One region of the Streptomyces sp. NPDC004539 genome, then DNA from elsewhere that is predicted to be linked to it. Evidence: riboswitches for the same ligand, from Rfam matches in the RefSeq annotation. Region 1 holds a riboswitch; the other holds the start of a gene.
What was found. A riboswitch is a leader RNA that binds a small molecule or an ion and turns the genes downstream of it on or off. The one in region 1 is predicted to bind cobalamin.

Region 1 (15,699 bases):
GGAGGCGGTCCATGAACTCGACGCCCTGTTCGCGGTGATGCGCGACGGGCACACGGCCGCGCCGGGCGACACGGTGGCGCGGCTGCTGGGACGGGAGCCGGTCTCGTTCACGGAGTACGCGGCGCGGGCGGCGGCCTCCGGGGCCTGGAGCCGGTAGGCCGGACAGGCGCCGCCGGTCCCAACTCCCGTGCCGGGCCCTCCACTTGTGGAGACCCGTGAAGATTGAAAGTGGGACTTCCGCATAGGATCGGAGATCTCATGGAGAGGGACCAGGCGTGACTGAACACAACGGCAGGGCGGTGTCCGGCGACGACGACGGAACCAGGGAGTCCGCCCCGGAGGCTGCCCAGGACTCGGGGTACAGCTTCCTCCCCGCGCCCGGCGAGGGTTCCGGCCCGGGCGACTTCCCTGAGCCCGACCCCGAGCCCGACACCGTGCTGCTCCCTCAGGCCGGTTCCGACGCCGACGACAAGCCCCCCGCCAAGCGCAGCCGGATCGCCCTGGTCACCGTCTCCGCCGCCACCTTCGCGATCGCGGCGGGCGTCCTCGTCGGCGTCTCGATGTACCAGACGCCGTCCCGCGCCGACCATCTCCAGGACGACCTGCGCGAGAGCGTCCCGGACCAGGTCTCCGCCAGCGCGACGGAGACACCCGGCTCCCCCAGCCCCTCCACGTCCACGAGCCCGTCGTCCTCGGCGTCGTCCACGCAGAGCGCCACGGCCTCCCCGACCGGCTCCCCGTCGACCGCCCCCACGTCGACCCCGACATCGGGCTCGGCCGCCTCCCCCACCACCGCCCCGGACCCCACCCCCACCCAGGGCGACGGCGACGAGACCCCGCGCGTCCTGCGCCTCGGCGACACGGGCCCGCAGGTGCGGGAACTCCAGCTCCGCCTCAAGCAGATCGGCCGCTACGACGGCGAGGCGACCGGCGTCTACGACGAGAGCGTCCAGAGCGCCGTCCGCACCTACCAGTTCACCCGCCTCATCCTCTCGGACGACTCCGGCGTGTACGGCCCGGCGACCCGCGCCTCGCTGGAGTCCGAGACGCGCGAACCCTAGGCGACCGTCTTCAGATACGCGTTGAGCCGTGCGATCGCCGACGGGTTGCGGGGGCTCTCGACGAGGTCGACGTAGTCGAGGACGAAGATCCGCTTGTTCCTGACGGCGGCGACGTTCCTGAGCGGCGCGTACGACAGCAGGAACTTCCGCTTCTGCTCGGCGCTGACGTCCCCGTAGTCGCAGATGACGATGACGTCCGGGTTCCGGGCGACGACGGTCTCCCAGCCGACGGTCGTCCAGGAGTCGTCGACGTCGTGGGTGACGTTCTCACCGCCGGCCGCGCTGATGATCTGGTCGGGCGCGGCGTACTTCCCGGAGGTGAACGGGGAGTCCTGGCCGCTGTCGTAGAGGAACACCTTGGGCCGCTTCGCGGGGGCCTGGACGGCGGCTATCTCCTTCTTGAAGGAGGCGATCAGGGCCGCCGCGCGCTGCTCGACGCCGAAGAGCTGCCCAAGGGTGGTGAGGTCGGTGTAGAGCGCCTCCAGGGGCGGCATGATGCCCCGCGAGGTCTCGGTACGGCCGTTGCGGCAGGACTCGGTGAGGATGTAGGAGGGGACGCCGAGCTTGGCGAGGGCGTCGGGGGTGAAGCCGCTGTCCTCGCGGAAGCCGTAGTTCCAGCCGGCGAAGACCAGATCGGCGCGGGCGTCGAGGACGTTCTCCTTGGTGAGCTGGTCCTTGGAGAGCCACTTGACCTTCTGGTAGCCGTCCTTCCACGGCACATCGGTCAGATCGCCCTTGTCGTCGGGCATCGCGAACCCGGCCATCCGGTCCTCCAGGCCGAGCGCGAACATCAGCTCCGTGATGCCGACATCGTTGGTGACGACCCGTTCGGGGACGTGGTCGAAGGTGACCTTCTTCCCGCAGTTCGTGATGGTGACCGGCTTGGCCGAGGCCGCCGCAGTGGAGGTCTTCTCCACGGAGGCGCCGCAGCCGGTGACGGCCAGGCACAGGGCTACGGCGGCGAGTTGACGGAAGGAGCGCATGGGGGGTTCCTTACAGGCGGTCGAAGAGGAGTTGCACGGCACCGGTGACGGGGTGGCGCACGGGATGGGCGCGGACGCCGAACACCTCGGCGAGCAGAGCCGGTTGCAGCACGTCCTCGGGGGTCCCGGAGGTGACGAGCCGGCCGTCCGCGAGGACGTACAGCCGATCGCAGTACGCGGCGGCCAGGTTGAGGTCGTGCAGGGCGGCGAGGACGGTGAGCCCGGCGTCCCGGACGAGGGTCAGGACGTCCAACTGGTGGCTGATGTCGAGGTGGTTGGTGGGTTCGTCGAGGACCAGGACGCGCGGCTGCTGGGCCAGCGCCCGTGCGATCAGGACGCGTTGGCGTTCGCCGCCGGACAGGGCGAGGAAGCCCCGGTCGGCGAGGTGGCCGACGCCGGTCGCCGCCATGGCCTCCGCGCAGATCTTCCGGTCCTCGCCGACGCCGCGCCGCTCGTGCGGGAGGCGGCCCATCGCGACGACCTCGGCGACCGTGAAGTCGAACTCGGCGCCGGACTCCTGCGGGAGCGCGGCCAGCACCCGGGCGGCGGCGCGCGGGGACGTCGTCCGCAGGTCCTCGCCGTCGAGGCGGACCGTGCCCGTGTCGGGGCGCAGCGCCTGGTAGACGCATCTCAACAGGGTCGATTTGCCGCTGCCGTTGGGGCCGACGAGGCCGACGACCGTGCCGGGTTCGACGGTGAGGCGGATGTCGTGGACGAGGCGGGTGCCGGCCGCGGAGACGGTCACGCCGTCGAGGTCGAGGCGCATGCCGGTCACCACTTTCCGCCGAAGGCGTGGCCGCCGCGCCGCATCAGCAGCAGGAACGCGGGCACCCCCACCACGGCCGTGATCACGCCGACCGGGAGTTCGGCGGGGGCGACGAGCAGCCGGGACAGGATGTCCGCCCAGACCAGGAGGACGGCTCCGGCGAGCGGGGCGAGCGCCAGCACCCGGCGGTGGCTCGCGCCGACGGCCATCCGTACGAGGTGCGGGACCATCAGGCCGACGAAGCCGATCGCGCCGCTGACCGCGACGAGGGTCCCGGTGACGGCGGCCGTCACGACGAACAGCTCCCGCCGCAGCCGGCCGGGCCGCACCCCGAGGGAGGCCGCCGTCTCGTCGCCCATCGCGATCGCGTCGAGCGCCCCGGCCCGGCGGCGCAGCCACGTCCACCCGGCGGCGACGGTGACGGCGGCGATCGGCACCTGCGCCCAGGTCGCCCCGCCGAGGCTGCCGAGCAGCCACATCATCGCCGAGCGGGCCGCCTCGCCGCGGGTGGCGCTGAACACCATGACGGTGGTGAGCGCCTCGAACCCGTACGCCAGCGCCGTCCCGGTGAGGATCAGGCGCAGCGGGGTGAGGCCGCGCGGGGTGCGGGCGACCGCGTAGACGAGGACCATCGCGGCGAGGGCCGAGCCGAACGCGGCGGCGGACAGGGCCCAGACGCCGAGTGCGGCGAAGGCGCCCATGAGGATGACGGCGTTGGCGCCGACGGCCGCGCCGGAGGAGATGCCGAGGACGAAGGGGTCGGCGAGGGCGTTGCGGACCATGGCCTGGACGGCAACGCCGACGGAGGCGAGGCCGGCGCCGGCGACCGCGCCGAGGACGACGCGGGGCAGGCGTATCTCCCAGACGATGGTGTAGTCGGCGGCGTCCTGTGCGGAAACGGTTCCGCCGGTGAGGCCGGCCCACAGGAGGCGCAGGGAGTCGCCGACGCCGATGTCGGAGGAGCCGAGCGCGACTCCCGCGAGCAGGGAGAGCAGCAGGAGGAGGGCGAGGGCGACGGTCAGCAGCGCGAGGGGCGTTCGGCGCACGGCGGTCCTTCGGGTGAGGCCGCCGAGGGGAGGGCGTCGCGCGGGAAGGCACCTTGCGGGTCCCTCTCGCAGTCCACGGCGAGCGGTCGTACGGGTCGCGTGCCGGCCGTGGGCGATCGGGCTCGCGCGGAAAGGATTCCGCGCACACCGTTGCGGGTCAGCGCCGGATTCGCACCGGACTTCCCCCGCGGGAGGCGAACGGAGCCTAACAAACCGTTTCGCGGTGTTTGCAAGAGGCTGCCGGCTCCGCAGGGGGCCGCCGTCCCGTATGCGGGCGAGGCCGTCAGTCGAGGTAGTCCCGCAGCGCCTGGGAGCGGGAGGGGTGGCGGAGTTTGGACATCGTCTTGGCCTCGATCTGGCGGATGCGTTCGCGGGTGACGCCGTAGACGTGCCCGATCTCCTCCAGGGTGCGGGGCCGGCCGCCGAACAGTCCGTAGCGCAGCGAGATGATGCCGGCCTCGCGGGCGGTCATCGCGTCGAGCATCGTGCGCAGGGCCTCCTGGAGGAGGCCGAAGGTGACCTGTTCGACCGGGGAGGGGATGTCCGTGTCGACGATGAGGTCGCCGAACTCGGTGCCGGAGTCGTCCGCGAGGGCGGTGTCGAGGGAGACGGGTTCCCTGGTGTAGCCGTCGAGTTCGGCGAGGCGTTCCACCGACACGTCGGCCTTCGCGGCGAGTTGCTCGGGGGTGGGTTCGACTCCGGTGTCGTGGAGGATCTCCCGGCGGACGCGGGCGACACGGTTGATGATCTCGACCGCGTGGACGGGGACGCGGATCGTGCGCCCCTGGTCGGCGAGGGCCCTGCTGACGGCCTGTTTGATCCACCAGGTGGCGTACGTGGAGAACTTGAACCCTTTGGTGTAGTCGAACTTCTCGACGGCCCGGATGAGGCCGGTGTTGCCCTCCTGGATCAGGTCGAGGAAGGCGAGTCCGCGTCCGGTGTACCGCTTGGCGACGGAGACGACGAGGCGGAGGTTGGCCTCGACGAGGTGGGCCTTGGCCCGCTGCCCGTCCGCCGCGAGGAGCCTCAACTCGGCTGTGTCGTAGGGGTTCTCCTCGGTGAGGAGCTGCTCGGCGTACAGGCCCGCCTCGACGCGTTTGGCGAGGTCCACCTCCTGTTCGGCGGTGAGGAGGCGGACGCGGGCGATGAGGCGGAGGTAGTCCTTGACGGGGTCGTCGGAGGCGCCGGCGGTGGTGAGCCGGGGCTCGGGGGCGTCGGCGTCCTCCTCGGCCGCCACGACGGGTTGCTCCAGGTCGAGGAGGGTCACGGCGTCTCCAGGAGGGAGTGCAGGAACCGGCCGGTGTGGGAGGCGGGGTGGGCGGCGACCTGTTCCGGGGTGCCTTCGGCGACGACCTGTCCGCCGCGGTGTCCGCCGTCCGGGCCCATGTCGATCAGCCAGTCGGCCGCCTTGACGACGTCCAGGTTGTGTTCGATGACGACGACCGTGTCGCCGCCGTCCACGAGTCCCTGAAGGGCCGTCAGCAGCCGTTCCACGTCGGCGACATGGAGTCCGGTGGTGGGTTCGTCGAGGACGTAGAGACTGCGGCCACGCGTACGGCGCTGGAGTTCGGCGGCGAGTTTGACGCGCTGCGCCTCGCCGCCGGAGAGGGTGGTGGCGGGCTGGCCCAACGCGACGTATCCCAGGCCGACTTCGTCGAGGGTGCGCAGGTGGCGGGAGATGATCTGGTGGCCCTCGAAGAAGTCCCGGCTCTGCGCGACGGTCATCGCGAGGACGTCCGCGATGGACTTGCCCTTGTAACTCACCTCCAGGGTCTCCCTGTTGTACTGCGCGCCGCCGCACACCTCGCACGGCACGTACACGTCCGGCAGGAAGTTCATCTCCACCTTGATCGTGCCGTCGCCGAGGCAGCTCTCGCAGCGGCCCCCTCTGACGTTGAACGAGAAGCGGCCGGGCCCGTAGCCCCGGACCTTCGCCTCCGGGGTCTGCGCGAACAGCTTGCGCAGATGGTCGAACACCCCTGTGTACGTCGCCGGGTTGGAGCGCGGGCTGCGGCCGATCGGGGACTGGTCGACCTGGACGACCTTGTCGAGGTCCTCGGCGCCGGTGATCGTCCGGTGCCGGCCGGGGACGCGGTGGGCGCGGTGGATGCGCTGGGCGAGGGCCGTGTGCAGGATGTCGTTGACCAGCGTGGACTTCCCGGAGCCCGAGACGCCGGTGACGACGGTGAACAGGCCGAGGGGGAAGGAGACGGTGAGGTCGCGGAGGTTGTGCTCGCGGGCGCCGTGGACAGTGAGCAGCCGTTCCGGGTCGGGGGTGCGGCGCTCTCGCGGTACGGCGATCCGGCGGCGGCCCGAGAGGTAGGCGCCGGTCAACGAGTCGGGGTGGGCGAGGAGTTCGGCGACCGTGCCGGCGTGGACGACGTGTCCGCCGTGCACTCCGGCGCCGGGGCCGATGTCGACGACCCAGTCGGCGGCCCGGAGCGTCTCCTCGTCGTGCTCGACGACGATGACCGTGTTGCCGCGGTCCCTGAGGCGTTCCAGGGTGCCGATCAGCCGTTCGTTGTCGCGCTGGTGCAGGCCGATCGACGGTTCGTCGAGGACGTACAGGACGCCCGTCAGGCCCGTGCCGATCTGGGTCGCGAGGCGGATGCGCTGGGCCTCGCCGCCGGAGAGGCTCGCGGCCGGGCGGTCCAGGGAGAGGTAGTCCAGGCCGACGTCGAGGAGGAAGCGCAGACGTTCGCCGATCTCCGCGACGACGGCCTCCGCGATGCGGCGTTCGCTGTCCGTGAGGGTCAGTTCCCTGACGAACAGGGCGAGTTGGTCCAGCGGGAGCGCCGATGCCTGGGCGATGCCCTGTCCGCCGACCGTGACGGCGCGGACGACGGGGGCGAGGCGGGTGCCGTCGCAGGCGCGGCAGGCGGTCTCGCGGAGGTAGCCGGCGAAGCGGTGCTCCCCGCCGTCCGCCGTGCGGCGCTCGATGTGCGGGACGACTCCCTCGTAGCGGACGGTGTGGTCGCGTTCACGGCCGAAACGGTTGCGGTAGGCGAGGTGGAGGCGGTCGTCGGAGCCGTACAGGACGATCTTCCGTACGGGAGCGGGGAGTTCGCGCCAGGGGGTGTCGGTGCTGAAGCCGCGGGCCTGGGCGAGGGCTTCAAGGATGCGGGTGAAGTAGTCGGCGCCGCTGGTGTTCGTCCAGGGGGCGACGGCTCCCTCGGCGAGGGACTTGGTGTCGTCCGGGACGAGGAGGCTCGGGTCGACCTCGGTGCGGGAGCCGAGTCCCGTGCAGGAGGGGCAGGCGCCCCAGGGGGCGTTGAAGGAGAAGAGGCGGGGTTCGAGGGTGTCCAGGGCGAGGGGGTGGCCCTGCGGGCAGGCCGCCTTCTCGGAGAACAGTCGCTCGCGGTCCGGGTCGTCGACGAAGTCGATGCGCAGGGTGCCGCCGCCGAGTGCGAGTGCCGTCTCGACGGATTCGGTGAGGCGCTGGTGGATTCCGTCCTTGACGACGAGGCGGTCGACGACGACGTCGATGTCGTGCTTCCTGCGCCTGTCGAGCGCCGGCACCGTACTCAGGGACAGCACCCGTCCGTCCACCCGGACCCTGCTGAATCCGTCCGCCGCGAGCTGCCGGAACACCTCCGCGTGCTCGCCCTTGCGGTCCCGGACGACCGGGGCCAGCACCTGGAACCTCGTCCCCTCCGGCTCCGCCCGCACCTGGTCGACGATCCGCTGCGGGGTCTGCCCGCGCACCGGTTCCCCGCACTCCGGGCAGTGCGGGCGGCCGATCCGCGCGTACAGCAGCCTCAGGTGGTCGTACACCTCCGTGATCGTCCCGACCGTCGACCTCGGGTTCCTGCTCGACGTCTTCTGATCGATCGCGATCGCCGGGGACAGCCCCTCGATCGCGTCCACATCCGGCTTGTCCAACTGGCCCAGAAACTGCCTCGCATACGCCGACAACGACTCCACATACCGTCGCTGCCCCTCCGCGAAAATCGTGTCGAACGCCAGACTCGATTTCCCCGAACCCGAAACCCCCGTGAACACGGTCAACGCATTCCGTGGCACCTCCACGGAAACGTCCCGAAGATTGTTCTGCCGAGCACCTTTGACAACGAGACGATTACCCACCCCTTCACCGTAACACCGCCCCCAGAACCTCTCCGGCCCTCCCCGAACCCCTTTCCGGTGTGGGAAAAATCGCGCTTGACAAGGCATTCGGAACTGTGAGCAACGAATTCAAAAAAGCGCCCGCACAACCCTTGCCGAACAAACGAACCCGTGACCCCAATTCCCGTCCGCCCCCTCTGCCCGCCATGCGAAACTACCCCCGTGATCACCGCCTCCCCCGAACTCCACGCCTTCCTCGAATCTCTCTCCCCGGGCCAACACCTCACCGGCCACATCGCCTCCATCGAGCCCTACGGCGTCTTCGTCGCCCTCGACACCGGCCCCCGCCATCCCGTCTTCCCGGGCGTCGGCTTCATCACCCACCCCGACCTCTCCTGGTACCGCTTCGACTCCCCCACCGAAGTCGTCACCGTCGGCGCCCCCGTCACCTGCGTCTTCCTCCACCACGACACCTGGAACGCCGAAGCCCGCCTCTCCCTGCGCGCCCTCCACCCCGACCCCCTCCACACCTTCACCACCACCGTCCCCCTCGACCGCCCCCTCCGATCCCGCGTCACCAAAGTGGTCCCCATCGGGGTCTTCGTGGAACTGACGAAAGGCGTCGAGGGCCTGCTCCGCGAGTCAGGTCCCGCGGTGGGCGACGAGATCGACGTCGTGGTCACGGAGATAGACCCGGAACGGCGCCGGGTGAGTGTCCGGCGGGTGGGTGGGTGAGCTTTTGCAGGACGGACGGGGGTTGTCAGTGCCTGGTGGCAGGATCACCCGCATGGTCTTCGTGCGTACCACTCCGCCGCGTCCCGTGGACGTGACCGCGGTCTTCCCCGAGCTGGCGCCGTCGGCGCGGCCCGCGATCCGGCTGCACCCCCGTCCCGGGTCGCCGTCCGCCGGGGAGAGTTCGGTCGGGGGGCCGTTGCTGTGGCCGGCCGAGGAGCCGTGGCCGCACTGCGAAGCCTCGCACCTGCACAGGGACAGCGGGTTCCGCGAGTCACCGGCCGACGTGCGGCTTCTGAGGCGTATGCGGGTCCGGTGGCACGGTGACCACGGTGGTCCCGGGACGACGCCCGAGGAGGCGACGCTCAAGGAGCGGAACGCCGCGGTGCTCGCGGAGCGACTCGCCACCGCTCCGCCGCCCGCTGACTGCCCGGTCCCCATGCTGCCCGTGGCCCAGTTGTATCTGCGCGACATACCTCTGCTGAGGCCGCCCGGACAGGCCGATCTGCTCCAGATCCTCTGGTGTCCCTACGATCACGATCCGGATCACAAACCGTCGACCGCGCTGTTCTGGCGGTCCGCCGCCACGGTCGGCGATGTCCTCGCCACACCGCCGGAGCCGTACGAGGTGAACCATGAGGGCTACGTGCCCGAGCCCTGCGTACTCGCACCAGAAGCGATCACCGAGTACCCCGGCAGCCTCGAACTGAGCCCGCGGATGCGGCTGATGGTGGGAGACCGGAGCAGATTGCAGGAGGCCGGCGCCGACCTGGACAGCTCCTGCGCGGAGTATCCGCAGGACTTCTATGACACCCATCTCGCGGATTCGCCCGGATGGAAGGTCGGCGGCTGGCCTCCGTGGGGCCGCACCGACCCCCACCCCCGGTACTGCACCGTCTGCGACGAGCGGATGGTCCCGCTGCTGACCATCGCCTCCTTCGAATGGGACGGCGGCGACGGGCACAGCTGGGCACCTCACGAGGACCAGGATGCCGCCACCTCTGGCGGTCACTGCTGCGGCCAGCGCCCCTCACAGCCGACCAAGGTCGAAGTCGGCAGCACCGACAACATGCAGATCTACGTCTGCCCGGCCTCACCCGGGCATCCGCACACCGACCTGATCCAATGAGCCATCGAACCATCTGGGTGGACACCACCCACGCCTACACCCACACACTCACCTGCTCCCCCACCTCCCGAAACCCCAACTTCTCCGCCACCCTGCGCGACGCGTCGTTCCCGGCCCGCCACTGGGGCAGCAGGCCCGCCTCAAGGGCGTGTTGGACGGCGGCGGATGCGGCGGCGGTGGCGAGGCCGCGGTTTCGGGCTGCGGGGGTGGTCAGGACGCAGATGTGGGCGGTCGAGGCGGGCCAGACTTCGTAGCCGGCGGCGGCGAGGAGGGTGGGGCCGTCGTGGAGGGTGAAGGCGGGTGAGTCGATGTCGGGGAGGCCGGATTCCGCGGTGTCGTGGGGGCCGGCGGTGCGCAGGAGGGGGGAGAGGGAGTCCGGGGTGGTGGGGGTTGCGGTGGTGGGGTGGGGGCGGAAGGAACCGGGTGGGAGGTAGGCCAGGGTCGCCGGGCCCAGGACGTCCGCGCCCGAGGGGAGTGCGCGGAGGCGGGGCAGGGCCTGGCGGGCCGTGCGTTCGTCGGGGGCGGTGATCAGGACGGCCGTGCCGATACGGACGGCGCCGGTCCAGGACGGCGGGCAGAGGCGGGAGCCCGGGGAGACGACGACGCGGGTACCGCCGTCCGGCGGAAAGACGGCGCCCGCGCCCGCCAGCCCCTCCCACAGACGCCGGACCCTCGCCAGGAGCGCCTCCTCTTCAGCCGACCCTGATCCATTCACCCCCACCCAGGCACCTCCGATCCAGTCACCCCTGACCCAGCCATCCCCGATCCAGTCACCCCGGTTCAGACATCCCCACCCCGCACCCACGCCAGCACAGCCGCCGCGGCCTCCCCCGCCCCGCCGCTCCCGAAGCGTTCCAGCAGCCCACCGGCCCGGCCGGACCCCATCTCCCGGACCGACTCCCCGACCCGCAGCGCGAACCGCGCGTCGCCGCTCTCGCTCAACTCCCGCAGCGCCGCCGTCAGTACCCCGGCCATCTCCGGCTCCCCGTCCCCGAAGTCGACGGCGGACCCGAGGTCGGCCCAGTCGATCCGGCCGTCGCAGTAGCCGTGCGCGGCGACGACCTCGGCCTGCCGCGCCTGAGTCGTGTTGGTCGCCGGGAGCAGTACGGTCGGCACCCCGCTGACGGCGGCGTCGTAGATGTTGCCGAGCCCTGGCGTCATGAACGCGTACGGCGCCTCGCGCAGCAGACCGAGGATCTCGCCGCGCCGGTACGTGCCGACGTTCACCCCGCTCACGGAGGTCCCCAGCGCCCGGACGACGGCCTCGCTGGTCACGACGGTCACGGAGTACGACGCGGGCACCCCCTCCCGCACCCCGGCGACGACGAGACGGGCGTACGTCTCGACCTCGTCGGCAGCCCAGAACGGATTGCACAACCCCCCGAGGTTGACGACGACTTGACCCCCGCCGCCGCGCCACCCGGGCCCGGGCTCGACGAGCGGCGGCACCACGACCGTCCGCCCGGCCAGCGCCGGTTCCTCGGCGACCCGTTCCCGCACGCCGAAGAAGTCCTGCGCGAGATGCAGCACGCCGGCGTCCTGGACGACGGGCCAGAGCCCCGGCCAGAACCAGGCGAGCGCGTCGTAGACGGCGACCCGGAAACCGGCCCGCCGGGCCGTCAGTCCGAGGGCGAAGTCCATGGACGTGAGGAGCGCGTCGTACTCCCCCGCGAGGCCGCGCAGCCGGTCGAGGCGGGCGGGTTCGGTCAGGCCGGTGATGTCGTGGACGGCCGTGTAGGGCGGCCGGTGCTGGAGATCGAGCGTGTGCCCGCCACCGACGTACCCCAACTCGGCGCCGCGCGCGGCGAGTTCGTCGGCCAGCACGGCCGAGGCCGCCGCCGGGCCGAAGCCGAACGCCTCGGCGTTGAGCAGAATGCGCGGTCCGTCGCCCATCAGGCCCCCTTACCTGGTCCCACACGCCACCCGTACGCTGAGTACGCGTTCAGTAACTGTAGGTCGTCCGACGGCACTTCACTGGGGGACTCGATGAATTCACCCGCGCGAGCCGGCACCCTCCCGGTCCCCGGCGCGACGCTCTACCACGAGACGCGCGGCACCGACGGCCCGCCCCTGCTGCTGCTCGCGGGCGGCAATTCGGACGCCGCGGTGTTCACCGGCCTCGCGGACGCGCTCGCGGCCGATCACCGGGTCATCTCCTGCGACCCGCGCGGCAATTCCCGCAGCGTCCTCACCGGCCCGCCCGTCGACCAGCGGATCGAGGAGCACGGCGAGGACGTCGCCCGGCTCCTCGACCATCTCGTACCGGACGGCGAACCGGCGCGGATCTTCGGCAGCTGCTCGGGCTCGCTCGCCGCCCTGCACTTCGCGAGCCGCCACCCGGAGCGGGTCGCGGCCCTCGTGGTCCACGAACCGCCCGCCTTCCGCCTGTTGCCGGACGCGGCGGAGTATCTCGCCCTGGTGGAGGAGGTCCGCCTGACACTGCGGACGGCGGGCGAGGCCGCCGCGATGGAGACGCTGGCGGTGCTGTTCGGCGGACGCCCGGCCCCCGATCTGCCCGAGGCGCACGACAACACGCGCTTCTTCCTCGCCCACATGCTCCACCCCTCCTCCACCCACCTCCCCGACCTCACCGCCATGACCCCGCTCTCCGGCCGCCTCGTCGTCGCGGGCGGCGCCGGCTCCCGCGACCAGACCATCCACCGCCCCGCACTGGCCCTCGCCGGTGAACTCGGCCTGAAGCTGGTCGAGTTCCCGGGCGGCCATGCCGGATACGCCCGCTATCCCCGCGAGTTCGCGGACCGGCTGAGGTCGGTCCTCGCGGAACTCACCGACTGAGCAGCGCCGCCGACTCCCGTGCGGTGTCCGGGTGCCGCTCCAGCAGTGCCGCTCCCTTCGCGGTCGGCCCGGCACCCCACCCGTCGTCGCAGCCGAGGAGTCCGGCCAGCGCGTCGCAGGTCGCCGGATGTGCGGCGAGGAGCGCGGAGGCCGCCGCCCGCGGCACGGACTCGCCCTGTTCCGGGGCCTGTTCGCGCCACGGCGGCGTCCAGGCGTCCAGCGCGGGCAGCCGCGCCGGGAAGAGGCGGTCCGCCTCGCGGACGATCAGCGGGGCGAGTTCGGCGCCGCCCGCGCGCAGGGTCGTCACCAGCGTCGGCAGCCAGGGCAGGAGCACCGCGTCGGGCAGCCGTCCGAACGCGTGGGAGACGGCTTCGACGACGAAGTCCGCGAGCTGCGGCACCGGTTCGAGGGCGTGCAGGAAGCCGCTCAGGTAGCGCGGGTAGGCCGGGACGACCAGCGGGCTGGACAGCAACGCGTCGCAGCGGGCGCTGAGTTCGGCGCGCGGGAGGGTGCCCAGGTGGGTCTGGGCCGCCCACAGCAGCGCCGTCTTCGCGGTGTCCTCGGGGTGCGACTGGGCGACGGCCAGTTCGAGCTGGGTGCGGTCGCAGCCGAGGGAGAGGGCGAGGCTCTCCATGCCGAACAGGAAGCCCAGCATCGCGGCGACCTGCCGTACGCTCGCGTCCTCGTCGGTGAACGCGGTCGGCAGCAGCGTGCAGTAGTGGGCGTAGCCGGTCTTGACGAACGACTCGATCCAGCCCGGCAGCGCCGGTTCGCTCGTCCGGTAGTACGCCAGCAGGCGGCGGACGCGGCGCAGCACCTCGGGAGCGCCGTCGACGGTGCGTTCCCGGGCGAGGACCTCCAGGGCGTGCGTGCCGAGTTCGTCGGCGAGGCGGCGGCTGCGCAGATACAGCGTGGCGTCCTCGACGGCTTCGAGGACGGTCGCGGCGGTGGCCTGCGGGCCGTACGCGGTGCGGCGCAGCCGTTGTTCCAGGACCTGTTCGACGCTGACGCCCTCGTAGCCCAGCTCGATCAGTTCGCGCTGGTGGGTGCCGAGCGCGAGGTCCCAGGACTCCTGGAGGGAGCGCTCGCCGAGCGCGCGCTCGCCCATGATGGGCCGCGCGGCGCCCTGCGGCAGCAGGCGGCGCAGTATCCACAGCACGTCGGAGCAGGCGGCCAGTTCCGGCTGTCCGGCGATGTCGAGCAGGGCGCGCTGCACGCCGCGCTGCTGGAGCCGCAGGTTCAGCGGGAGCAGGCGGTCGTGGACGTCCCGCGCAAGCGGGGGCAGGGCGTCGTACCCGACCTGTCCGATCCGGTCGCCGCCCATCATGATCTCGACGAGCCGGCCGACGTCCCGCCGCCCCGGCACCGAGTCCTTCTCGATGCAGGTCACCGCCGCGTCCTGGAAGTCGTACGGCGTCGGCTTGGCGCGGTCGCGCATGCCCGCGAGCAGGATCGACGTCTCGAACACGGCGATGGCGTCGGCGGTCGAGGCGAGGTACCCGCTCCGCCGGGCCGCCCGCACGATGTCCACGGACCAGCCGAGGAGTTCCGCCTCGTCCATGGGGTCGAGGGTCGGGGGGCGCTGGAGGAATCCCGTGAGGCGGTCGGGGGCGGTGTCGGTGGGAGAGGGGCCGGTGGCGGGCGGGGCCTCGAACCGTACGGCGACGGCACCCGGCGTGGGGCCGAGGGCACCGGGCAGGGTCGGGGCGGGCCCGGTGGGTGCCGAGGTAGAGCCGGTGGATGCCGAGGTGGAGCCGGCCGGTGCCTGTCCGGGCGCTTCGGGGACCGCCGGTACGGTGACCGCGCCCGGGCCGCCCGCGACGGCAGCCGCAGCCGTCGCCGCACCGCCCGCAGCCGCGGCCTTGGCCGTTCCCGGGCCGCCCGCAGCCGCCGTCGCAGCCACAGAGCCTGCCGCCGCCGGCACAGCCGCCCCGGCGGAGCCCGTCCCCCCGGTCTTCTTCCCCCGCCCCTTCCCCGCCCCCGCCTGCCCCTCCAGCCGGTACGGCTTCACCCGGCCGCGTTTGAGGTTCTTCGCCCACTCCGTCGCCGCGATGGACACCGACCCGGACGCGAGCCCGAACTGGGTCTCGATGGCCGTGTTGCTGGACGGGATGAGGCCGTGGCGCCACTTGGTGCCGCTGGGCGGGGTGACGGTGAACGTGTCGGTGCCGTCGATCCCGAACTCGGCGACCCGGCTGGCCGCGTGGAAGGCGCCGCAGACGTACAGGCAGTCGGCGGGGTCGGCGCCGCTCACCGCGAGGTGCTGCCGCATCCGCGTCCACATGTACCGCTCGCGGTCCTCGTCGACCGCCACGCGCCGGCTGTCGCCGGGGGCGAGACGGCGGAAGAGGCTGCCGATGAGGAGCATGACCTGCCGGTACGTGTCGTGGTCGCCGTCCCCGAGGGGCAGTTCGACGTACTGGTGCCACCACTCGGACCAGTGCCGCACCCGGCCGTGCCGCAGGAGGTGCTCCTCCAGTTCGGCGAACCGGGGCCGCAGGTCGCCGATCTCGACGCCGACGGCGTCCCCGTGCAGGGCGCCCTCCTCGTCGCCCGGCGCGGGTTCGGCGCCGGGCGGGGTCTCCCACTGGAAGACGTGGTCGGCGGACCGGTCGACGAGGACCAGCTCGACGCCGGGCGTGTCGAGGGCGTAGGCGATGGCCTGGTACTCGGCGGACGCCTCGGTGATCGGGGCGACGACGGACAGCGGCGCCCAGTCGACGGGGAAGCCCTCGACCTCCCCGGCGAACGCCTGGACGGCCACGGGGAGGCGGCAGTTGCGCAGTTCGGTGAGGAGCGGTGCCATGTCCTCGCACAGCTCCAGGTAGATCACCCGGGGCTGCTTCTCGCGCAGGCGGCGGGCCATGGCGAGCGCGGAGGCCGGGGAGTGGTGGCAGACGGGGAAGATCTCCAGGGGTTCGCGTATCGCGCGGTCGACGTCGTCGACGATGCCGCGCAGGATGCCCTCCAGGGCGTCCGGTCCGTCGGCGAACGTCTGGGCGGCCTCGTCGAGTTGGGCGCGCAGCGCGTCGAAGGGGCCGGTCACGAGAGGCTCGCGATCGCGGCGCGTCCGCCTTCGAGGAACTCGGGCCAGGAGCCGCCCTGTTCCTTGCCGCGCGGC
Region 2 (15,699 bases), on a different contig from region 1:
CCTGCTCTCCGTGCTCGCCGCCCTCGGCTGCGTCGTCGCCGTCTTCCAGTGGGGCTGGCTCGCGAGCCTCATCGGCGTCGAGTCGACCGGGCCGATCATGAGCATGATGCCGATCTTCCTCGTCGGCATCGTGTTCGGCCTGGCCATGGACTACGAGGTCTTCCTCGTCTCCCGCATCCGCGAGGCGTACGTCCACGGCCAGGGCGCCGGGGAGGCCATCACCACCGGCTTCCGCTACAGCGCCCGGGTCGTGGCCGCCGCCGCGCTCATCATGATCTCGGTCTTCGCCGGCTTCATCACCGCCTCCGAGTCCATGATCAAGATGATCGGCTTCGGTCTCGCCGTCGCCGTCCTCTTCGACGCGTTCGTCGTCCGCATGGCCTTCGTGCCCGGCGTCCTCGCCCTCCTCGGCGACAAGGTGGCCTGGCTCCCGCGCTGGCTCGACCGCCTCCTGCCGCACCTCGACATCGAGGGCGAGGCCCTCAGCCGCGCCCACCCGGCCCCGACCCCGCAGGCCGGCACCGAACCCGTCGACTAGCAGACGTTCTGCGTACTGTTCACCAGCCGGATGTTGCGGAACGTCGTGTTCGACCCGCACGGGTTCTCGGTGATCCGCGAGTTCGTGACCGTGAGGTTCTGTACGACGATGTCGGCGTTGTTCGGGAATTCGGACCGGGCGGCGAGGCGGATCTCGCCGCCCCCGGTGACGGTCCCGCTCTGCGCCGCGAGGCTGACGTTCGTGCAGTTCTCGATGAGGACGGCGTTGTTGCCGGTGTTCGTCAGGCTGATCCGGTCGATGACCGCGCCGCCGCTCTCCGACACGCAGAACACCCCCCGCCCGCCGCCGCGCGCGACGACCTCGCCGACCCGGATGTTCGTCGGGTAGGCGTTGCCGATCCGCCCGTTGCGGTTGGCCATCCGGAACGCCGCGTACCCGGTCCCGGCGCCCGCGCCGTCCGCGTCGACCTTCGTGACGGTCGCGTTGACGGTCTGGTTGAGCAGCAGCCCCGACTCGCCGACGTTGCGCGCGGTGACCGTCCCGACGGTCAGCCCGTCCACGCCGTACGTCTCGACGGCGTGACTGGACGCCCCGGACACGAACACGTTGTCGATCCGGACGTTGCGGGTCCACTCGGCGGTGTTGCCCCGGTTGTCGATGCGTACCCCGAGGCCGGACGACAGCCGCATGTCGAGCTGGCCGAGGACCACGTTCTGGACGTTGCGCAGGAAGACCCCGTACAGCGGGGAGCCCGTCAGGGTGAGGTGCTGGACCTCGATGTCCCGGGTGCCGCGCGAGTACACCGGCGCCTGGTCGCCCGAGCCGCTGCCGGTGACGTTGATCGTGCCGCACACGTCGAGGACGGTGTAGCTCGGCAGGGAGACCCGGGAACCGGCGCCGATGTTCCCCGAGCCCCGGACGACGACCCGCTCCTTCGAAGTCCGGTTCGCCGTCAGGCTGTTGACGGCCGCCTGCATCGCGGCCCGCATGTCCGTGCCGGTGTAGCTGACCGTACTGCCCCGCCGCGCCGTCCAGGTGGAGCCGTTCAGGACGGCCTCCGCCTGGTAGGAGCCCTCGCCGCAGGCCGCCGCCGAGGCGGTGGGGGAGTGGGTGAACAGGAGGCCGCCGGTGAGCAGGGCCAGGGCGGTCGCGGTGGTGCCGAATCGGCGCATGGTCGTCTCCTGTGGGGTGGGAGAGTGCGGGTGGAAAGCGCTTTCCCGGGAGTGTGGCCAGTGCGCGGGCCTACGTCAAGGGTTCGTAAAATCAGCGCAGTCGGAGCCGCGCGGGCGCCGGTGCGACGCGTACGGCCGGGGCGCCGGTCCAGCGCAGTAGCGTCGACCCCCAGGTCACCCCGCCCCCGAACGCGATGATCACCACCAGATCACCGTCCCGCAGCCGCCCCTCGGACGCCGCCTTCGCCAGCGCGTAAGGGATGTTCGCGGCACCGATGTTGCCCACCTCGTCGCCCACCACGACCAGTTGACGGTCCGTCACCCCCATCTCGCGCGCGGCCCGTTGGAGCAGCACCGGGTTCGGCTGATGGGTGACGACGAGCGCGACGTCGTCCAGCGTCACCCGGCCCCGGCCCAGCGCGTCGGCCAGCATGCGCGGGAACACGTCCAGGATGAAATCGCGAACTCCCTTGCCGTTCATGGTGATCCGCTGGCCCCCGGCACCCACCGGGGCACGGCTGCCGCCCGCCGCGATCATCGCGTGGTCCGCGAACCGCCCGTCCGAACCGAGCGTGAACGCCCCGAACCCCCGCCCCTCGGCGACCGGACCGAGGAGCGTGGCCGCCGCGCCGTCCCCGAACAGGGAGGCGGTGGCCCGGTCGGCGGGGTCCACGAACTTCGAGTACGCCTCGACACCCACCACCGCCGCGTACCGCGCCGACCCGTCCCCGGCCAGCCAGTCGCACGCCACCCGCACCCCGAACAGCCAGCCCGAACACGCCGCCGTCACATCCAGCGCCACCGCGTGCCGCGCCCCCGTCAGCGCCTGCACCCGGCACGCCGTCGCCGGCCCCAGCTCGTCCGGCGTCGAGGTCGCCACCACCAGCAGATCGAGCCGCTCGGCCTCCAGACGGCCCGCCGCGAGCGCCGACTTGAGGGCCGCCGCCCCCAGATCCGACGCCGCCTCGTCCGGCGCCGCCACATGCCGGGCCAGCACCCCCGTCCGCCCGGCGATCCACTCCGCCGACACCCCGGCCGCCGGCCCGACCTCGTCGTTCGTGCGCCGCCGCGCCGGCAGATAGGAACCGGCGCCGACGACGCCTGTCGGTACGTTCATCACGCAGCCTTCCGCAGAGAGGGAACCGGGCCCAGGCGGCGCCGCACGGCCCGCACCGGCCGAGGAGGGGACAGGGAACCGGCGTTCGACAGCCGCCCGGCGCCGCCCTCTCGTTCTCGCACAGCACCACGACGACGGGCGAGGCACACACGAAGCAGTACGGCTCACGCCGCGCTCCGCGCGAGCCGGGGGCGCACCCACGGACACCACGGACGGCCGCCGCCCGTCCGCGCGCGCCGCAATGCCGACCATGCGTCCTTTACAGGCGGCGAACAGGTGGTTTGACTTAGGGCGGGTGGTTTCGACCCAGGGAGGGCACCCTCCGGCGACCCGGCATGCCACCCGGTGACCGCGACCGTGCGCCTCCCCGGCCACCCCGGTCGCCCCTCGGCCGCGCCGACGGACCCGGCCGCCCGTCCCCCCACCTCCGCCGCTCCCCCCCAGCACCCGCCGACTCCGGCCCGCGCACCGTGCGTACGACTGCTGCTTTCTCACCTGGCCGATCACGAAAGGCAGTTGACGTTGAGCATCCTCACGCCCGTCCCGCCCGAGGAACAGGTGGCCGACTACCTCCGTACCCGGGTCGACACCGACGCCGGGCAGCCGGTGCGCCGGCGGGCACTCGCGGACGTGCGGGAGGCGTTCGCGAGTGCCGCGCTCCCGCCCGGCAGCCCGGTCCTCGTCGCCGTCCCCGACGCGCACACCCAGCTCACCGCGTTCCTCGCCGCCCACTACGCGGGCCTCGTCCCCGTCCTGCTGCCCCGCGCCTGCCCCGAGCACCGGCGCCGGATCATCGCGGACGCACTCGGCGCCGCCGCCCTCGCGACCACCGCCCCCGACCTCGTCGTCCGCCGCATCGCCACCACCCACCCCCGCACCTACGAACCCGGGCAGGCCATCGTCATGACCTCCGCGACCTCCGGGACCGCCGGAGGCTGTCTGCACCGGGTCGCCGCCCTGTTCGACAACGCGCGCCGGCACGCGGCGGCGATCGGGCTGCGCGCCGCGGACACCGTCTGGCTCAACCTGCCGCTGCACTACTCCTTCGCGCTCGTCGCCCAGGCCCTCGCCGGGATAGCGACCGGCGCCCGGCTCGTCCTCAGCGGACCCCCCTTCGCGCCCGGCACCTACCGGGAGGGGCTCAGCCGGCACGGCGTGACGGTCTCCTCCCTGTCCCCGTCCCTGGTCCGCTCGTTCCTCGACGACACCTACGAACTCCCCGCCTCCCTGCGCGTGCTGACCGTCGGCGGGGACTCCCTGGAGGCCACCCACGTCAAGGAACTCCTCGCCCGGCACCGGGGCGGCGAGCTCTACCTCACCTACGGGCTCACCGAGGCCGGCCCCCGCGTCTCCACCCTCGCCGCCCACCGCGCACCCCCCGAGCGGTACACCTCCGTCGGCCTCCCGCTGCCGGGCGTCGAAGTCGCCGTGCGCGGCGAACGCCTCAAGGGCGAACTCCTCGTGACGACCCCCAGCGCGATGGTCCGGCGCGTCGGACACGGCGCGGCCGGGCGGCGCGGGCTCGTCGCGGCCGACACGGTCGCCACCGGGGACGTGTTCCGGGTCGACGACAGCGGGCACCTCTTCTTCTGCGGCCGGATAGCCGACTTCGTCGTCATCAACGGCGACCGGGTGTCCCTGCGCTGGGTGCGGGAGCTGGTCGGCGCGCTGCCGGGGGTGCTGCACGTGCGGACCGAGATCGTGCGGTCCGTCGCCGGGCGCGGGGGGATGGGGCGGCAGCGGTACCGGCTCCATGTCACCGCCCGGGGGGCCGGGCACGCCGTCCGCGATCAGGTGACCCGGCGGCTCAAGGAGGTGCTGCTGCGGGTCGAGTTCCCCTGCGACGTGGTCGTACGGGAGCCTCAGGCCAACGAGTTCGCCAAGTGATCCCACAGTGCCTCGGCGTAGTGCGGGGCGCCGAGCGGGGGAGTGGGGTCCGGGCGGGGGTCGAACTGTGCGGCCAGCTCGGGGAGTCGAGGGGCGAGTTCGGCGCAGAGGCGGTCGATCGCCTTCGGGAGGGCGCGTACGGCGTCGGGGGTGAGGACGCCGGTCGCGACGAGGCGGCCGGCGGAGCGGTCGGCCTGGAGGAGGCCGAAGAGGGTGGCGAGGGGGTGTGCGTGCGTGTGTTCGGGTGCGTGTTCGGGTGCGGCCAGGGTGTCGGCCAGGAAGGTCGCCGCCGTCGCCTCGCCGAGTTCCTTGAGGCGGGGGAGGTCGTCGGGGGAGGTGTCGGCCGCGAGACGGAGTGCGTGCGTGCGGGAGACGCTCGGCCACCAGCTCGGGTCGGTCAACTCGCCGGGGACGGCGGGGCCTTGGGTGCCATTTGTGCTGAGCGCTGCCCGTCCCGTATCCAGGAGGATCAGCGCGTTGTCCCCGCCCGCCACGGTGAACGCCTGCGCGGCACCGAGGTACCCCTCCAGCAGGTTGACGTCCAGGAACCCGGCGAGCCCGCAGCGCCGCCGGCACACCTCGACGACCCGTGCCGCCTCCTCCGTCGACACCGCTTTCAGCAGGGCGAGGGAGGCGTCCACGGCCACCCACGGAGACAGCGCCGCCTCCGGGGCGGGCTCACCCGAGGTCTTCGACCGCCACGCCGCGAGCGCCGCGTCCGCCGCCCGGGAGAGCGCGTACACGCCGGACAGCGCTTCCAGCAGGGCCCGTTGGTGGGTGAGATGGGCCAGCAGAGGCTGCCCCGACGGTGTCGTACGGTGCTGCGCGAACCGGAGTGCGGAGGCGGTCGCCCGTGCGGACATCGCGGACATCGCGGAGGGGACCGTCGCCCACAGGGTCTGGCCGACCGACATGGTCCGGCGCAGCCGGGCGCCGGGTGAGCCCGAGGGGTCGGTGAAACGGCCGTCCGTGTCGATCCAGGCCCCGTCGGACAGCCAACGTCCGTACGGGACACGGCAGTTCCGGAACCGGATCAGGCCGTACTCCAGCGGTAGCGCGCTCGCCGTGAGGGGCCCCGAGATCTCCACACCCGGCGCGGCCCGCTCGCCGTCGGTGAGGTCCACGAGGAACGTGAACGTCCCCCGGTCCACGCCCTCGACCACCGCCCGTGCGACGACCGCGCCGAAGGTCGGCACGCCGTCGGGCCGGACGCTGGAGAACTTCACGGCGTCCGCGTCGGGGGTGTCGAGCACGAACTCCTTTGCCGTGGCGTCGAATCGGGCTGTCGTGCGGGCGCCGAGGTGACTGCCGGCCCGTCCGGCCTCCGTCACCAGGAACACCCCCTTGGCCGTCCCCCGCTCCAGCGCCTCCCGGGCCGGTTTCAGGGCGGCGTCGTCGGAGCCGAAGGAGACGACCGCGTTGAGGCAGAGGGTGTAGTGGTTGACCAGCGCCATGTACAGCGCGGGCCGCCGCACCGCCGCCCTCGCCTGGACGTCCGCCAACCGGTCGATGTCCGCCAGGAGTTGACCGGCGTCGCCGAGAACGGCCGCGCAGCGAAGCAGAGCTGACGCCACGTCACCCCCGTCGACCGGGAGAGCCTCATCGCCCATTGGACACCCCCGTCACCCACGCGAACCCGTCCGCCGTGAGCGGAGCCACCGCTGTGACGTCCCGCCCCGCGAACACCTCCCGCGCGCTGCGCGTCAACGCGCTCCCGGTACCGGCCTCCAGGAGCAGCGCCGGACCGCCGCCCACCGCCTGCCGCAGCACCCCCGGCAGCCGGGCCGGCCGGGTCAGACCGTACGACAGGACCTCGCGGACGTCGTCGTCCGGCCGGTACGCCCGCCCCAACAGGGAGGAGTGCACGGGGAGTCGGGCCACGTCCACCCGGACGTCCCGGATGCTCTCGACGAACCGCCGCGCGTCGTCCTCCAGTTCGGGGTGATGGCACAGGAACGGCAGCCTCAGCCGGACGACCGGCAGGGCGAGCCCGAGGAGGAGCTGTTCGGCGAGGGTGACGGTGTCGGACGGGCCGGTGAGGATGACCCGGCGGTCGTCGTTGACGCAGGCCAGGGTCAGGCCGGGGAGGTGCAGGGCGGCGAGGAGGCGGTGGGCCTCGGCCTCCGGGTCGCCGTCCGTCGCCGGGGGCTCGACCAGGAGCATGCCGCCGGGGTGACCGGTCAGCGCGCGGGCCACCAGGCAGGCGATCCGGGTGCCGTCCGCGACGTCCAGCATGCCCGCAGCGACGCAGGCCGCGATGTCGCCGAAGCTCATGCCGACCACCCGGTCCGGGGCGAACCCCGAGCGGCACAGCGCCCGGTGCACGGCCACCGAGCACGCGAACAGCGCGTACTGCGGCGTTCCCACCGGGCCGTCCGCCAGCTCCCGTGAACTCCTCAACTCCCCGCTCAGTAACCGCGACACGACCGGCGCCACCCCGAACTCCCCGGCCACCGCGTCGCCTTCGGCGGCGACCTCCTCCAACGCCTCCTCCACGACGTCCTGCGCGTCCAGCGCCCCGAGCAGCGGCGCCAGCGAGAAATCCCCCTGCCCGGCGAAGGCATGGACCACCAACCGACCGTTCACCACAGCACCTCCCGAACTCGGCCGTCCTCACACGCCGTCGCGTGTCCCTCGACCACAGACCTCAGCACAGGCCGCCCCGGCGTCGGCAGAGCGCGCGGCGGCACAGGGGAGCGACACGGGCGCGTGGCCCTCCGGGCGAGGGCGGGGAGTGGGGCCGGGGCGCCGCGCCGATGTGGGGGAACGCCTCGCGGGCTGCCCGGCGGCCGTGGCGCGTACACCGTCCCGGCCGGCCGTGGCACATCGTGCGGCCCCGGCCTTCGGTGGCGCGCACGCGCTCCCGGCAGCCCGCGGCGCGCACCCGTCCCGGCCGCCGTCCGGCGCGTGCGCCCGGCTCACACGGCCGGACGCCGGGTCTTCACCGGCTCCCGCGTGTGCGCCCCGCTCACACCGGGCCGAGGAAACGGATGTGCGGACGGCCGTCGGCCGCCTCCTCGGGGAAGGTGACCGTGGCGCGTACGCCGTACACGTCCGCCACGAGCGACTCCGTCAGGACCTCGCGGGGGGTGCCGGCCGCGATGACGCGGCCCTGTTTGAGGACGGCCAGGCGGTCGCAGTACATCGCCGCGAGGTTGAGGTCGTGGAGGGCGACGACCGTCGTGATGCCCAGCTCCGTGACCAGGGACATCAGGGCCAACTGGTGCTGGATGTCGAGGTGGTTGGTCGGCTCGTCCAGGAGCAGCTCACGGGGGTCCTGCGCGAGGGCGCGCGCGATGTGCACCCGCTGCCGCTCCCCGCCCGACAGGGAGTGCCAGGGCCGCTCCGCCTTGTCCGCGAGCCCGGTACGCTCCAGCGCCGTCCGCACGGCGTCCTCGTCACCCGGCGCGGCCGGCGCCCACGCCCGCCGGTGCGGGATACGGCCCAGCCGGACGACGTCGACGACCGTCAGCGCGACCTGCGTGTCCGCCTGCTGCTCGACGACGGCGACCCGGCGCGCGACCGCCCGGCGGCCCACCTCCGGCAGCGGGCGGCCGTCGAGGGTGACGGTGCCCGAGTCCGGGGCGAGGACACCCGCGAGGAGCCGCAGCAGCGTGGACTTCCCGGAGCCGTTCGGCCCGAGCAGGCCCGTGACCTCGCCGGGGCGCGGGGTGAGGGTGACGCCGTCGAGGATCAGGGTGCCGCCCGCCGTACGGCGGACCCGGTCCGCGTTCAGCCCGTTCACCGCGCCCCCTTCGTCCGGTACAGCACCGCCACGAACGCCGGCACCCCGATCAGGGACGTCACGACCCCCACCGGGACCTCCTGCGGGGCGAGGACCGTCCGGGCCAGCGTGTCGACCCAGACCAGGAACACCGCGCCCGCCAGCGCCGTCGCCGGGAGCAGCCGGGTGTGGCCGGGGCCGGTGAGGGCGCGGGTCGCGTGCGGCAGGACCAGGCCGACGAAGCCGATCGCACCCGCCGAGCTGACCAGGGCCGCCGTCAGCAGCGCCGTCGTACAGAGCAGGATCAGCCGGGTACGGGCCACGGAGACGCCCAGCGACGTCGCCGCGTCCTGGCCGAACGCGAACGCGTCCAGCGTGCGGGCCTGGCCCACGCAGACCAGCAGCGCCACCGCGAGGATCGCCGCGCCGACCGCGACGTCCGTCCAGTCCGCGCCGCTCAGCGAGCCCAGCAGCCAGAACAGGATGCCCCGCGTGGTCTCCGCGTCGGCGGCCGTCATCACGATGAACGACGTCAGCGCCGAGAACAGCTGCATCGCCGCGACCCCCGCGAGGACCACCCGGTCCGTCGTCCCGCCCAGCGTGTGACTGAGCAGCAGCACCAGCCCGAACGACAGCATCGCCCCGATGAACGCCCCGCCCGACACCGACACGAGCCCGCCGCCCGCGCCGAGGACGACGATGACGACCGCGCCCGTCGACGCGCCCGAGGAGACGCCCAGCACGAACGGGTCCGCGAGGGGGTTGCGCAGCAGCGACTGCATCACCGCCCCGCACACCGCGAGCCCCGCCCCGCACACTGCCGCGAGGAGCGTGCGCGGGAGCCGCAGGTTCCACACGATGCCGTCCCGCAGCGGGCTCAGCTCCGAGTGGCCCCAGCCGAGATGGGACGCCACCGACGCCCACACGTCACCGACGGCGATGTCCGCCGGGCCGATCGTGATCGCCAGGGCGACCGAGAGGGCCAGCAGCGCGAGGCCGCCCGCGCCGAGCAGCAGCCCGCGGGCCGTCGCCCGGGTCATCCCGCGAGGCCGTCCGCGCGCAGCGCCGCCGCGACCTTCTCGATGCCCTCGACCGTACGGATCGTCGGGTTCATGGCCTGACCGGACAGCAGGACGTACCGCTTCTTCTTCACCGCCGTCATGTTCTTCGTGACCGGGTTCGACTCCAGGAACTCGATCTTCTTCGCGGCGGTCTCCGCGGTCTGCTGCTTACGGGTCAGGTCGCCGATCACCAGGACGTCCGGGTCGCGGTCGGCGACCGTCTCCCAACTCACCTGCGGCCACTCGTCCTTCGTGTCTGCGAAGGCGTTCTTCGCGTCCAGCGTGCGGGTGATGACGCCGGGGGCGCCGCAACAGCCCGCCAGGTAGGGGGACTGGGAGTTCGCGAACCAGTACAGCAGCGTGACGTCCTGCGCCTTGAGGCCCGAAGTCGCCGCCGTCACGCGCTTCTTGAGGTCGGCGACCAGTTTCTCGCCGCGTTCCTCGACACCGAAGATCCTTGCCAGGTCCAGGACTTCGCCGTAGATCGTGTCGATCGCGAGGGGCTGGGTGCGGGCGCCGTCGCCGTCCCCGCCGTTGTCCTTGCCGACGCAGTCGGAGGGGGAGAGGTACGTCGGGACGCCCAGCTTCTCGAACTGCTCGCGCGGGGCGACGCCGCCCTTGCCGAGGGTCGAGGCGAACGAGGCGGCCACGAAGTCCGGTTCGGTGTCGAGGACGGTCTCCAGGGAGGGGGCGTTGTCCGCGAGGCGCTTGACCTTCGCGTTCTCCTTCGTCAGGTTCGCGGAGACCGGGTCGGTCCAGGTCGCCGTGCCGACCATGCGGTCCGCGAGACCCAGGGAGAGCATGATCTCGGTCGTGCCCTGGTTGAGGGAGACCGCCCGCTTCGGCGGGGAGCCGACGGTGACCTTCTGCCCGCAGTTCGTGAGCGTCACCGCCTCGGCGGCGCTCTTGGAGTCCTTCTCCGAGGACCCTCCGCACCCGGTCAGCAGGACGGCGGAGACGATGAACAGGGCAGCGGGACGTGCGAGCCGCACAGAGCATCCTTCGGCGTCGAGGGCTCGTACGCGAAGCCCGGTCGTACGGTCGAACCCCCGACCGTCTTCCCGGCCGGTGGCCGCCAGCAGGTCTTCGGACTCGGGATCGTCCGGCCGGAGCGCCTTCCCGGACGAACTCACCCCGTCCAGTGGCCTGTTGCCCCGCCCGTCACCCTCACCGCTGCGCGTCAGCTCCGGATTCCCACCGGATTCCCTGACCCGTGCGCCCACCTGCGCGCACATGGGTTCGACTGGCCCTGGGAAGCTATCACACGCCCTCCGCCCGCCACCGGTCCGCGCGCACCGCGTACACGTACTCACTGCCCCACTCGCCGTCCCCGTCGAGATCGTTCTCCACGAGGTGCGCCTCCCTGGCCATCCCCAGCCGCTCGCACACCCGCACCGACCCGGTGTTCCGGGTGTCCAGCCGGGCGAAGAGCCGGTGGACCCCGAACGCCTCGAAGGCGAGAGCGGCCACCGCCCGCGCCGCCTCCGCCGCGTACCCCTGTCCGCCGTGCGCCGGATGGAACACCCACCCGATCTCCGCCTGCCGCGCCCGCGCGCTCGCCAGCTTCAGCACGATCTCCCCGACGACCCCCGGCTCCTGCGCCCGGCACACCGCGACCACCAGATCGTCGCCGTCCTCGGCCCACCGCGTCCCGGCGGACCGCCGCACCAGCGATTCCGCGCACTTGTCCCTGGTCAGCGGCGGCCGGTACAGGTAGCGGGCCACCTCGGGAATCCCCTGGTAGGCGTGCAGGTCGTCGAGGTCGTCCGGGGTGAAGAGGCGCAGGCGGAGGCGTTCGGTGGAGAGGGGGAGTGTGATCACCGGGTCAAGCTATCCCCGGGAGGGAGCCGTACGCCTCAGGGTTTCCCGGCGTCCGCGAGGCTGAGCCGCCATCGCACCTCGCCCTCCTGCCACTCCCCGGTCGCCGTCAGTCCCGCACTCGCCGCGACGGCGGCCGACGCCCGGTGGTCCGGGTGGACATGGGCGACGACGGTGTCCACCCCCTTCTCGACGAGCCACCCGACCAACCCCCGGGCGGCTTCCCCGGCGATCCCCCGCCCCTGCCACGGGGTCCCCACCACCCACGCCACCCCCGCGACGGCCCTCCGCTCGACCGTCGCCTGAACAGTCCCCACCAGGCACCCTCCCTCACGCAGCCGGACCACCCAGTTCAGCCAGTCCACCCCCGGCTCGGAGGAACCGGCGGCGAGGCGCAGGTAGCGCTCGTGCAGAGCCTCCGGAGTGTCCGGTGCACCACCGATGAAGGCATGGAGCGCAGGATCGGACAGCACGACCGCCATCTCCCCGGCGTGCTCGACGCGCAAGGGCACAAGATCGAGCCGCCCGGTACGGATCGCCTCCGCCATGAGGCCGTGCCTGGCGGTCACTCCCGCGCCTCCTCATACCGGGCCATGATCGCCGCGAGCCGGACGGCCCACTCGCGCTCGGCGACGTCGAGGCCCTGCTCCAGCGTCTCGACGAACGACACCCGGCTCACCGACGCCACGGTCGGCGCCCCCAGCGCCGGACGCCCCTCCTCGTACAACCGACAACCGAGATGCAGCCACTCCCCATCAGGAAACGCGAACGCCCTCACATCGTTGGTGCACTCACCCCAGTCCAGAAACGCCCACCGAGCAAGCGCCTCCCCCACCTCGGGCTCCTCCCCGACCTCGTCGTACGCCCAACTCTCCGCGACGAGAAACGCCTCGACCGGCGAACTGAACCCCACCGGCGCCGCCCCCGCCCCACGGAACCGCGGCAACTCGTCCCCGAGCTTCTTCACCAGCAGCGGCGGATAGAACGCGTTGTCCCACGCGTTCACATGCACCCCGCCCACGAACACATCCACACACAACAACCCCGGGTCCCGCTCGACATGAAACTCCAGCCCGAACCCGTCCCGCGACCCGAACAACCGACCCCCGCCCTCGTACGCCATCCCGCCACCCTACTGACCTACCCCGCGTCCTCGTACGACGACGCCCCCACCGACCGCTCCCCACCGAGCCACGTCGTCAGGGCCCACCACCAGTGGAGGGTCTCCGTGTGGCCGCCCGGGCCGCTGCCCAGGGAGCTGCCGGTGATTTGCTGGAGGCGGGCGAGGCGGTAGCGGACGGTGTTGGGGTGGGTGAAGAGGGCGGCGGCGGTCTGGTCGAGGCGGCGGCCGAGGTCGAGGAAGGTGAGGGCGGTCAGGGCGAGTTGGCGGTGGAAGTCGTCGGTGGGGTCCAGGGAGCCGAGGAGGCGGGTCGTCAGGTAGGTGCCCAGGAGGGGTTGTTCAGCCAGGGCCAACTCTGCTGCGAGGTCAGTTAGTTGGTGCAGGCCGTGGTGGCCGCGGCGGCGGACCAGGTCGACGGCGCGGACGCAGAGGCGGTACAGCTCGGGGAGGTCCGCGAGGGGGGCGGGTGGGGCGACGACGACCAGGGCGCCGGGTTCGAGTTGTTGCGGGGTCGGGGGGAGCGGGGCGATACCGGCGAGCCGGCCGTCCAGGAGGGCCGTCGCGGCGGGGACGCCGGCGAGGGCGGAGCCGTCCGCCGCGAGGCAGTGGTAGAGGCCGTCGGCGCCGGGCCGGATACCGGCACGGGAGAGTTCCGAGGCGGGCGGGACCGCGCCGCCCAGCAGGACCTGCCGCAGAAGTCGCGCGCGGGCGGCCCCCGTTCCGCGCGGGGTCTCGCGCTCGGCGGCCCGGTAGCCGTTGATGACCTGCCGCTCGACGGCGTCGCCGTACTCCTTCAGCCGCAGCACGACGTGGAGTTGGGCCCGGTCGGGGACGCCGGCCGAGCGGCAGCGGTCGACGGTGATCTCGACCGCGCGGGTCAGCGCGGCCTGCACCCCGCGCAGGACGACGGTCATCGGCACGCCCTGGACCGCGCGGTCGGCGCCGAGCAACAGGGCGGCGGTGAAGTCCTGTTCGTCCAGGGAGTCGGGATGCCCGAGCCCCGAGAACCAGGTGCCGGCCGCCCGGAGCATCGCCGTCGCGTGCGAACGGGTCTCCTCCTCGGTGAGCCGGGCCAGTTCGGGGGAGCGCCTGCGGGCCGCCGCGACGAGTTCCCGGCACACGTCCCGGTCGTCGGCCATGCCACGCAGGATTCCGACGACCGGTTCGGGTCCGTGGCGGACGCTCAATGGGTCCCCTTCGCTCGTCCGGACGCTGTGTCCGGGCCACAACGAAGGGGAGTTCCTGTTGCCGCCCGGCCACTACCAGATCACGGTGACGACCTGATTTCCTGTGGGCTACCGACGGTAACAGGCCGGTTCCCACTGCAACACCCTTCCGTACCCCCGCACGTCTCGTGCCCCTTCCGAGAGGCAAGTCCATGGAGAATGTGGAGAGTTCCGCTCCCGACAGCCCCGCCGCCGAGACCCTCGCCGGGGGTCCCGCCGCCGACGTCTCGCGCCGCCGTGTGATGACCGTGGCCGGCGGTGTCCTCGCCGGTGCCGCCCTCGCCCAGTCGTTCGCCGCCCCGTCGTTCGCCGCGGCGGCGCAGGACGCGGACGCCATCGTCGTAGGACACGGTCTGGCCGGGCTCGTCGCCACGTCCGAACTCGTCGCCGCCGGGCGGAAGGTGCTGCTGCTCGACCAGGAGCCCGAGGCGAGCATCGGCGGGCAGGCGTTCTGGTCGTTCGGCGGGCTGTTCTTCGTCGACTCCGACGAACAGCGGCTGATGGGCATCAAGGACAGCCGCGACCTCGCCTGGCAGGACTGGCTCGGCACGGCCGGCTTCGACCGGGGCATCACCGACCCCGCCGGACAGGACTACTGGGCCTACAAGTGGGCCGAGGCGTACGTCAACTTCGCGTCCGGCGAGAAGCGGTCCTGGCTCGCCGGGCTCGGCGTCCAGTGGTTCCCGATCGTCGGCTGGGCCGAGCGCGGGGGCGGCCTCGCGACCGGCCACGGCAACTCCGTACCCCGCTTCCACGTCACGTGGGGGACCGGGCCCGCCGTCGTCGAGCCGTTCGAGAAGAAGGTCCGCGCCGGGGTCTCCGCGGGCAAGGTCACCTTCAAGTTCCGGCACCGCGTGGACGAGCTGATCGTCACGAACGGCACCGTCACCGGCGTCCGGGGCGCTCTCCTCGAACCCTCCAACGCGGCGCGCGGCACGGCGAGTTCACGTACGGTCGTCGGCGATTTCGAACTCCGCGCGCCCGTTGTCGTCGTCACCTCCGGCGGGATCGGCGCCAACCACGATCTCGTACGCGCCAACTGGCCCGCGCGGATGGGGAATCCGCCGAAGTCGATGATCACGGGCGTGCCCGCGCACGTCGACGGCCGCATGCTGGGGATCACGCAGAAGGCGGGCGGGCGGATCGTCAACCCCGACCGGATGTGGCACTACACGGAGGGGCTGCGCAACTACGCGCCCATCTGGCCCGGCCACGGCATCCGCATCCTCCCCGGACCGTCCTCCATGTGGTTCGACGCGAAGGGGAAGCGGTTCGACACGCCCGACATCCCCGGGTACGACACCCTCCACACGCTCAAGACGATCACCGACTCCGGGTACGACTACTCCTGGTTCGTCACCACGCAGAAGATCCTCGCGAAGGAGTTCGCGCTGTCGGGGTCCGAGCAGAACCCCGACCTCACGAACAAGGACGTCTGGAAGCTGCTCTCCCGGATCTGGCAGTCGCCCGAGCCGATCGAGAAGTTCAAGGAGAAGGGGGCGGACTTCGTCGTCGCGTCGTCGCTCTCCGAACTCGTCGCCGGTATGAACAAGCTGACCGGTGAGAACCTCATCGACCTCGCCGACCTGAAGCGGCAGATCGAGGCGCGGGACCGGGAGATCGACAACCCGTACACCAAGGACGTCCAGGTCATGGGTATCCGCAACGCCCTCAGCTACCCCGGCGACAGCCTCAGCCGTACGGCGTCCGCCCACAAGATCCTCGACTCCTCGGCGGGGCCGCTGATCGCCGTCCACCTCAACATCCTGACGCGCAAGACGCTGGGGGGTTTGCAGACGGACCTGTCCGGCCGCGTCCTCAACGCGGCAGGTTCACCGATTCCCGGTCTGTACGCGGCGGGTGAGGTGGCGGGCTTCGGCGGGGGTGGCGTGCACGGGTACCGGTCGCTGGAGGGGACGTTCCTGGGAGGCTGCTTGTTCTCGGGCCGCCAGGCGGGGAAGGCGGCGGGGGCGGCACTGTAGGAGGTCGGCTGCGGGAGCGTCGTGGCTGGTCGCGCAGTTCCCCGCGCCCCTGAAGGACATGGCTGATGCCCGCGTGTGAGCGCACAGCCCCGC

Region 2: it holds a riboswitch for cobalamin, as region 1 does, so the genes downstream of both, ABZX85_RS21825 (ABC transporter substrate-binding protein) here and ABZX85_RS43540 (iron ABC transporter permease) in region 1, are expected to answer to the same signal.

The regions. Positions count from the first base shown of each region.
Region 1 covers NZ_JBEXLS010000033.1:77,056-92,754, reverse strand. Annotated here, with positions in the region: gene ABZX85_RS43560 (NAD(P)H-binding protein) at 1-157, shown strand, start outside; gene ABZX85_RS43555 (peptidoglycan-binding domain-containing protein) at 276-1,061, shown strand; gene ABZX85_RS43550 (ABC transporter substrate-binding protein) at 1,058-2,044, opposite strand; gene ABZX85_RS43545 (heme ABC transporter ATP-binding protein) at 2,055-2,810, opposite strand; gene ABZX85_RS43540 (iron ABC transporter permease) at 2,816-3,856, opposite strand; cobalamin riboswitch at 3,946-4,075, opposite strand; gene ABZX85_RS43535 (RNA polymerase sigma factor) at 4,140-5,123, opposite strand; gene uvrA (excinuclease ABC subunit UvrA) at 5,120-7,942, opposite strand; gene ABZX85_RS43525 (S1 RNA-binding domain-containing protein) at 8,144-8,656, shown strand; gene ABZX85_RS43520 (hypothetical protein) at 8,709-9,782, shown strand; gene ABZX85_RS43515 (GNAT family N-acetyltransferase) at 9,817-10,497, opposite strand; gene ABZX85_RS43510 (hypothetical protein) at 10,563-11,675, opposite strand; gene ABZX85_RS43505 (alpha/beta hydrolase) at 11,769-12,578, shown strand; gene ABZX85_RS43500 (hypothetical protein) at 12,568-15,624, opposite strand; gene ABZX85_RS43495 (AAA family ATPase) at 15,621-15,699, opposite strand, start outside.
Region 2 covers NZ_JBEXLS010000010.1:92,415-108,113, forward strand. Annotated here, with positions in the region: gene ABZX85_RS21785 (MMPL family transporter) at 1-538, shown strand, start outside; gene ABZX85_RS21790 (hypothetical protein) at 535-1,671, opposite strand; gene ABZX85_RS21795 (ketoacyl-ACP synthase III) at 1,763-2,788, opposite strand; gene ABZX85_RS21800 (AMP-binding protein) at 3,305-4,675, shown strand; gene ABZX85_RS21805 (acyl-CoA oxidase) at 4,651-6,249, opposite strand; gene ABZX85_RS21810 (acyltransferase domain-containing protein) at 6,275-7,261, opposite strand; gene ABZX85_RS21815 (ABC transporter ATP-binding protein) at 7,644-8,420, opposite strand; gene ABZX85_RS21820 (iron chelate uptake ABC transporter family permease subunit) at 8,417-9,439, opposite strand; gene ABZX85_RS21825 (ABC transporter substrate-binding protein) at 9,436-10,452, opposite strand; cobalamin riboswitch at 10,541-10,668, opposite strand; gene ABZX85_RS21830 (GNAT family N-acetyltransferase) at 10,721-11,281, opposite strand; gene ABZX85_RS21835 (GNAT family N-acetyltransferase) at 11,317-11,826, opposite strand; gene ABZX85_RS21840 (hypothetical protein) at 11,844-12,401, opposite strand; gene ABZX85_RS21845 (helix-turn-helix domain-containing protein) at 12,419-13,537, opposite strand; gene ABZX85_RS21850 (FAD-binding dehydrogenase) at 13,867-15,606, shown strand.